3 regions of the Vibrio sp. Vb0349 genome follow, and region 2 is predicted to be linked to each of the others. Evidence: predicted binding sites of a transcription regulator. Region 2 holds the regulator's gene; each other region holds the start of a gene.
The links. Region 2 encodes PurR, which represses purine synthesis genes. Its sites were predicted from a motif close to TNANGNAAACGTTTNCNTNA; they were not measured.

Region 1: purT (formate-dependent phosphoribosylglycinamide formyltransferase) is a predicted target of PurR. The motif match lies at 1,033-1,052, and genes of this name have one in related genera.
Region 3: purL (phosphoribosylformylglycinamidine synthase) is a predicted target of PurR. The motif match lies at 841-860, and genes of this name have one in related genera.

The regions. Positions count from the first base shown of each region.
Region 1 covers NZ_JAWOTS010000002.1:259,463-261,743, reverse strand. The annotation lists gene cdd (cytidine deaminase) at 87-974, shown strand; gene purT (formate-dependent phosphoribosylglycinamide formyltransferase) at 1,118-2,281, shown strand, end outside.
Region 2 covers NZ_JAWOTS010000015.1:1,464-3,744, forward strand. The annotation lists gene torD (molecular chaperone TorD) at 1-301, shown strand, start outside; gene purR (HTH-type transcriptional repressor PurR) at 769-1,773, shown strand; cyclic di-GMP riboswitch class I at 2,061-2,150, shown strand; gene R7Q47_RS15900 (TfoX/Sxy family DNA transformation protein) at 2,267-2,281, shown strand, end outside.
Region 3 covers NZ_JAWOTS010000016.1:19,911-22,191, reverse strand. The annotation lists gene mltF (membrane-bound lytic murein transglycosylase MltF) at 1-702, opposite strand, end outside; gene purL (phosphoribosylformylglycinamidine synthase) at 1,002-2,281, shown strand, end outside.

The DNA.
Region 1 (2,281 bases), on a different contig from region 2:
AATTGCATTACTTATCGTGATCTAACGCACGGAACATTTCTATCTTTCACATAGAATAACTGTCCATGCAATAACAAGGATTCAACATGAAAAGTCGCATTGAACAGGCGCTAGCAGGCGCTCCAGAAGCACTTTCCAAACAACTTGCTCCTATCATCCAAGCTGATGATTTTGATGCTACGCTTTCAGTTCAACAATTTGAGCAGTTGCTTTCAGCTACCGGTCTATCAGACAAAGAGCTTCGTGTTGCGCTACTTCCTTTTGCCGCAGCGTACTCCTATGCTCCCCTTTCTGACTTTTATGTCGGCGCTATCGTTCGTGGTCTTTCAGGTCGCCTTTACTTCGGTGCCAACATGGAATTCTTTGGTGTACAGTTGGGTCAAACGGTTCACGCAGAGCAGTCTGCGATTAGCCATGCTTGGATGAAAGGCGAACGTGGTGTTAAGGATATCACTATCAACTTCAGCCCATGTGGTCACTGCCGCCAGTTCATGAATGAGTTATCTACCGCAAACGAGCTTAAAATCCAGCTCCCAGAACGCGAAGAAAAGTCACTTCATGAATACCTGCCTGAAGCCTTTGGACCAAATGATCTCGGTATCGAGTCCGGCTTAATGGCAGAAGTTAAACACCAATTCTCATGTGATGATGAAGACGCACTCATCCAAACTGCAGTTGAAGCGATGAACATGAGCCACTCTCCATACACCAACAACTTGAGTGGTTTAGCATTAGAGATGACTAGCGGTCGTGTATTCCAAGGCGCTTATGCAGAAAATGCAGCGTTTAATCCTAGCTTGCCACCGCTACAAGTTGCGCTAATCCAAGTTTTACTTGCGGGTGAAACCTTTGACAGCATCAAAGCCGCTGCATTGGTAGAGAACTCAGAAGGTAAGATCAGTCATTTAGCCGATACGCAATCAACGTTGGAAGCGTTGAATCCAGATATTCCGCTTAGTTTTGTCAACGTATAAACGACAAATTCAACAAAAAGCTCTACAACATGTAGAGCTTTTTTATTACCTAAAAACCAAAAGCAAACGTTTGCTTTGTCATAAAACTTCAGTATGATCTCCTGCAATTTCTGTCTCATCACTCTATTTTGTAAGGGAACACTATGTTTGGCACTGCAACTAGCGCAAATGCTACCCGTGTATTACTTTTAGGCTCTGGCGAACTCGGTAAAGAAGTCGCCATTGAATGCCAGAGACTTGGTTTAGAAGTGATTGCTTGTGATCGCTATGCCAATGCTCCAGCGATGCAAGTCGCTCACCGTAGTTATGTTATCGACATGTTAGATGGGAACGCCTTAGAAGAAGTTATTACGAAGGAACAACCTACTTACGTCGTACCAGAAATTGAAGCCATCGCAACCGGCAAACTGGTAGAGCTTGAAGAAAAAGGACTGAATGTTGTTCCAACCGCTAAGGCAACCAGGCTAACAATGAATCGTGAAGGTATCCGACGTTTGGCAGCAGAAGAACTGGAATTGACGACTTCACCTTATCGTTTTGCAGATAACTTTGAAGACTTCAAAGCCGCGGTTGAACATGTGGGTATTCCGTGCGTGGTGAAGCCAGTGATGAGCTCTTCCGGTAAAGGGCAAAGTGTTATCAAGACCGAAGACGACGTTACAAAAGCATGGGATTACGCTCAGGAAGGCGGACGTACGGGTGCAGGTCGCGTTATCGTGGAAGGTTTTATCGACTTCGATTACGAAATCACTTTATTGACCATCAGAGCCGTTGACGGTGTGCATTTCTGTGCTCCAATTGGTCATCGTCAGGAAGATGGCGACTACCGCGAATCATGGCAACCGCAAGCTATGTCAGAAAACGCAGTAAAAGCAGCTGAATACACGGCTGAGAAAGTGGTAAACGCGCTCGGTGGCTACGGCATCTTTGGTGTAGAGCTGTTTGTCAAAGGCGATAAAGTCATTTTCAATGAGGTCTCTCCTCGCCCTCACGATACGGGTATGGTTACAATGATTTCGCAGGAAATGTCTGAGTTTGCTCTCCACGTGCGCGCGTTTACCGGAATGCCAATTAATAATATTGTGCAATATGGCCCATCTGCGTCTGCTGTTATTCTTGGACAAGGAACTTCCACAAACATTCGCTTTGAAAACCTAAGCAAAGCTTTAGCTCAACCTCAAACACAAGTTCGTCTATTCGGTAAGCCAGAAATCGATGGCCGCCGCCGTTTAGGTGTTGTCCTTACGCGACGAAAAACCACCGAAGAAGCCGTTCAAGATGCTGTTGAAAGTGCTTCAAAAGTGAAT
Region 2 (2,281 bases):
GTTGATGGCTGAATTTGGCGTTCAAGTAGACGAAAACCTAAAGGAACCTGCGGATCACTTAGCCGTTGAGCTCGACTTTCTCGGGAACATGATTATCCGCTCAAACGAGCTTGAACAAGAAAAACACATGGAAGAAGCCTTCGTTAAACAAAACGACTTTATCCAGCAACAATTGATGTCTTGGTTACCTCAGTTTTCAGACAAATGTAAAAAATTCGATGAATTTGGATTTTACTCAAGTGTCGCGAAACTATTAGTTGCATTTTGTAAACTAGACAGCGCCTACCTTCTTGGTGAATAATTGCCGCCTATTTTTAGGGAGCCTGCCTATCGGGCTTCCTGTGTGCCTGAAAGTGACCGATTGTAAGTAACTTGGGTATAATATTCGTTTGCCTTAACTTAGCGCAAAGACGCTTGGTTATTTAGCAGTCAAAATGTGACTTCAAATACACAAATCTCTTGCTGAAAACATTGCTAGTCAGTCCACATAGGGCTAAAATGTGAGCGCAAACGATTAAATATGATTTATATGTAAACCGCTGAAATATAGCGGTTTTTGTGTTTTCTTAACAGGTTGATGGCAATTTCTCATCAGATAGAAAAAGATAAAATTCATCGACCGATGCTGCTACGCACCCTTTTGTCGCACTTGGATCAACCGCTGCCGAGACACTTAGCGCCAATTTTAGATTGCTAGGTGTGAAACCATTAGAGCATCAGGTACATCCAATACGACATATTTCAGTAGCTCGATACAGGACACCATTTATGGCCACGATAAAAGACGTTGCTCGCTTAGCCGGCGTTTCCACTACGACAGTTTCGCACGTTATCAATAAAACGCGTTTCGTTGCAGAAGCAACGCAAGAAAAAGTAATGAAAGCCGTTGACGAGCTGAATTACGCGCCAAGTGCCGTTGCACGCAGCCTAAAATGCAACTCAACTCGTACTATTGGCATGTTAGTAACGCAGTCAACCAACCTATTCTTCTCAGAAGTGATTGACGGGGTTGAGAGCTACTGTTACCGCCAAGGCTATACTCTGATTTTATGTAACACAGGCGGGATTTACGAAAAACAACGCGATTACATTCGTATGCTGGCTGAAAAGCGCGTTGATGGCATCCTAGTGATGTGTTCTGACTTAACCGAAGAACTAAAAGAGATGCTTGACCGTCATGCGGACATTCCTAAAGTGGTCATGGATTGGGGCCCAGAGAGCTCGCAAGCAGACAAAATCATGGATAACTCAGAAGAAGGTGGCTACATTGCGACCAAACATCTGATTGACAATGGTCATACGGATATCGCTTGTCTAAGCGGTCATTTTGAAAAGCTTGCTTGCCAAGAGCGCATTGCAGGTTTCCGTCGCGCAATGAGCGAAGCGAACCTAGCTGTAAATGAAGACTGGATCCTTGAAGGTAACTTTGAATGTGATACGGCCGTATTAGTTGCAGATAAAATTACCGCAATGGACAAGCGCCCGACGGCGGTATTCTGTTTTAACGACACAATGGCTCTAGGCCTAATGAGCCGCTTGCAACAAAACGGGATCAAAATTCCTGAAGATATTTCAGTGATCGGCTACGACAACATCGAGCTTGCAGAATACTTCTCTCCACCGCTAACGACTATCCACCAACCTAAACGTCGTGTTGGTAAAAATGCATTCGAAATTCTACTTGAGCGTATCAAAGATAAAGAACACGAAAAACGAATTTTCGAAATGCAACCTGAGCTTGTAATTCGAAATACTGTGAAAAAAATGAACTAAATTTTACTGTATTTAACCGTGTTAAATAAGCGCTCTACAGGGGCGCTTATTTTTTTGGGAAAATTAAGCATTCTCTAATACTTCACACCGCTCTAATAACAATTGACTAACGTTAACTCCCTGTTTTATATAAATGTAATATATATTAAGAACTCCTTTTCAAAGGCCAATTTGCACCTTTCCATATGCAAAATAGAGCATTCAATCTATCATTTTTATTGAACCAAAATCACACTTTTAACGCTAAACCGTGATGTTAATTCAATATAAGAAGTATGCTCATTGTGTCACGCACAGGGCAAACCATTCGAAAGAGTGGGACGCAAAGCCTCCGGCCTGAACCATATTACGATATGGAAGGTAGCGGGGTTACCGATGGCAAGTGTGTAAGCAATGACTTTACTCTGTAATGACATTGTTTTTACGCATGTTTGCTACTCTCTCGGACCTGACTTTTGGTGGCGTAATATTAATTACACCGAGATAACAAAACATGGATAAACCGATA
Region 3 (2,281 bases), on a different contig from region 2:
GAGCGCAAGGTCGGGATAAAGGCGCTGAGCTAGGGAAAGTTCCACCGAATCAGTCACAGTAAAACGTAACTCACCCGTCGATACGTATTTGAGTAAGTCTCTCGTGTCAGCATCACCAACAATTTCAAACTGAAGTTCTGGATACTGCTTCTTTAACGCTGTTAGGGTCGGAACATATTGCGATTGTTCAACGATCTTTAATGTTTGAGCGCCTGCATTTGTATCTTCGTCGGACTCGTCGTCTTTCGAGGCTTGGTATTCAATGAGTTGTTCGATATCTCGTGGTCGAAGTTGCCCTTTTTTATATACCACTTGTTGGCTTACATAATAATAGGCCGGGCCTGGTCTAAATCGTTTGACTGCTTGTGACGTTTGATTTAAACCCGTAGCGATGATATCGATATCTCCTTTCTTAAGAGCAGGAAAAAGCTCAGCCTGGCGAAAGGCTGGTTTAATCTCGAGTTTGACGCCGAGCTGATCCGCAAACTGACGCGCCAATTCGTAATCCAACCCTGCGGGACCATCGGGACCTATGTAGTAGGAAAGCTGATTGTTTAGCGTGCCAACACGAAGCACACCACGTTCTTGAATTTTTTCAAATTCACTTTTGGGCTCCGACTCAATCTGGCAAGCAGAGAGTAAAAGAACAGAAACTAAAATTAGAGCACTGCGCTTGAGCCGGTTGAAGTGACTTATTTGCATTAATAGGTACATCTTGGAAAATTTCTATTTGCCTTTATATCAAAGCGAGCTCATGGGGCAAAGTGAATCACACACTTATAACGTGACATTGTGTGTTTTATCGACATTTTAGTTGTAATTCAAATTTGACAAAAAAAATGACGCAAACGGTTGCTTTTGGTGTTACATCACAAAAACAATTACTATATAATGCGCTCGCAATGACGAGGTGGAATCGGCATAGGTTCGACAGGGCTTATTTTAAGTGTCTGAATTTATTCCAATATCACCTTAATCAATTGCATAAGAGACCTAAGCACATGAGAATTTTGCGTGGCTCCCCAGCTCTTTCTGAGTTTCGTGTTAATAAACTACTGGAACTTTGTCGTGAACAAGATCTGCCTGTAACTGGCATTTATGCCGAGTTTATGCACTTTGCCGATCTAAAGTCAGACCTTGATGACCAAGAGTTAGAAAAACTTGAAAAGTTACTAACTTACGGCCCAACCATCGAAGAGCATGAGCCTGAAGGTCTTCTACTTCTTGTCACGCCTCGTCCTGGCACTATCTCGCCTTGGTCTTCTAAATCTACCGATATCGCTGTTAACTGTGGTCTGGATAAAGTGAAACGTCTAGAGCGTGGTACGGCTTATTATGTCGAATCTTCAGTTGTTCTATCAGAAGCTCAAGCTGACGCTGTTAAAGCGTTAATTCACGACCGCATGATGGAAACAGTATTCACAGAATTTGAAGCCGCATCAGCATTATTTACTGTTGCAGAGCCTAAGCCTGTCGCACATGTTGATATCTTAGCTGGCGGTCGTCTTGCGCTTGAAGAGGCAAACGTTTCCCTTGGCTTGGCACTCGCAGAAGATGAAATTGATTACTTGGTAGAGAACTTTACTAAGCTTGGGCGTAACCCAAACGACATTGAATTGATGATGTTTGCTCAGGCGAACTCAGAGCATTGTCGCCACAAAATTTTTAACGCAGATTGGACTATCGACGGGGTAGATCAACCTAAGTCTTTGTTCAAAATGATCAAAAACACTTTTGAAACGACACCTGACTATGTGCTGTCTGCATACAAAGACAACGCAGCCGTTATGACAGGTTCTAAAGCGGGGCGTTTCTTCCCTGACCCTAAATCTCGTCAATACACGTACCACCATGAAGATACGCACATCTTGATGAAGGTAGAAACGCACAACCACCCAACGGCAATCTCTCCGTGGCCGGGCGCATCGACTGGCTCAGGCGGTGAAATTCGTGACGAAGGCGCGACGGGTATCGGCGGTAAGCCAAAAGCGGGTCTGGTTGGTTTTACAACCTCTAACTTACGTATTCCTGGTTTTGAACAGCCATGGGAAACCGACTTCGGCAAGCCGGGTCGTATTGTGAATGCGTTAGACATCATGCTTGAAGGTCCTCTTGGCGGCGCGGCATTCAACAACGAATTTGGTCGTCCAAATCTATTGGGTTACTTCCGTACTTACGAAGAAAAAGTCACTTCTCATGCGGGTGAAGAAATTCGTGGTTACCACAAACCAATCATGATTGCTGGTGGTATGGGTAACATCCGCGATGAACACGTACAGAA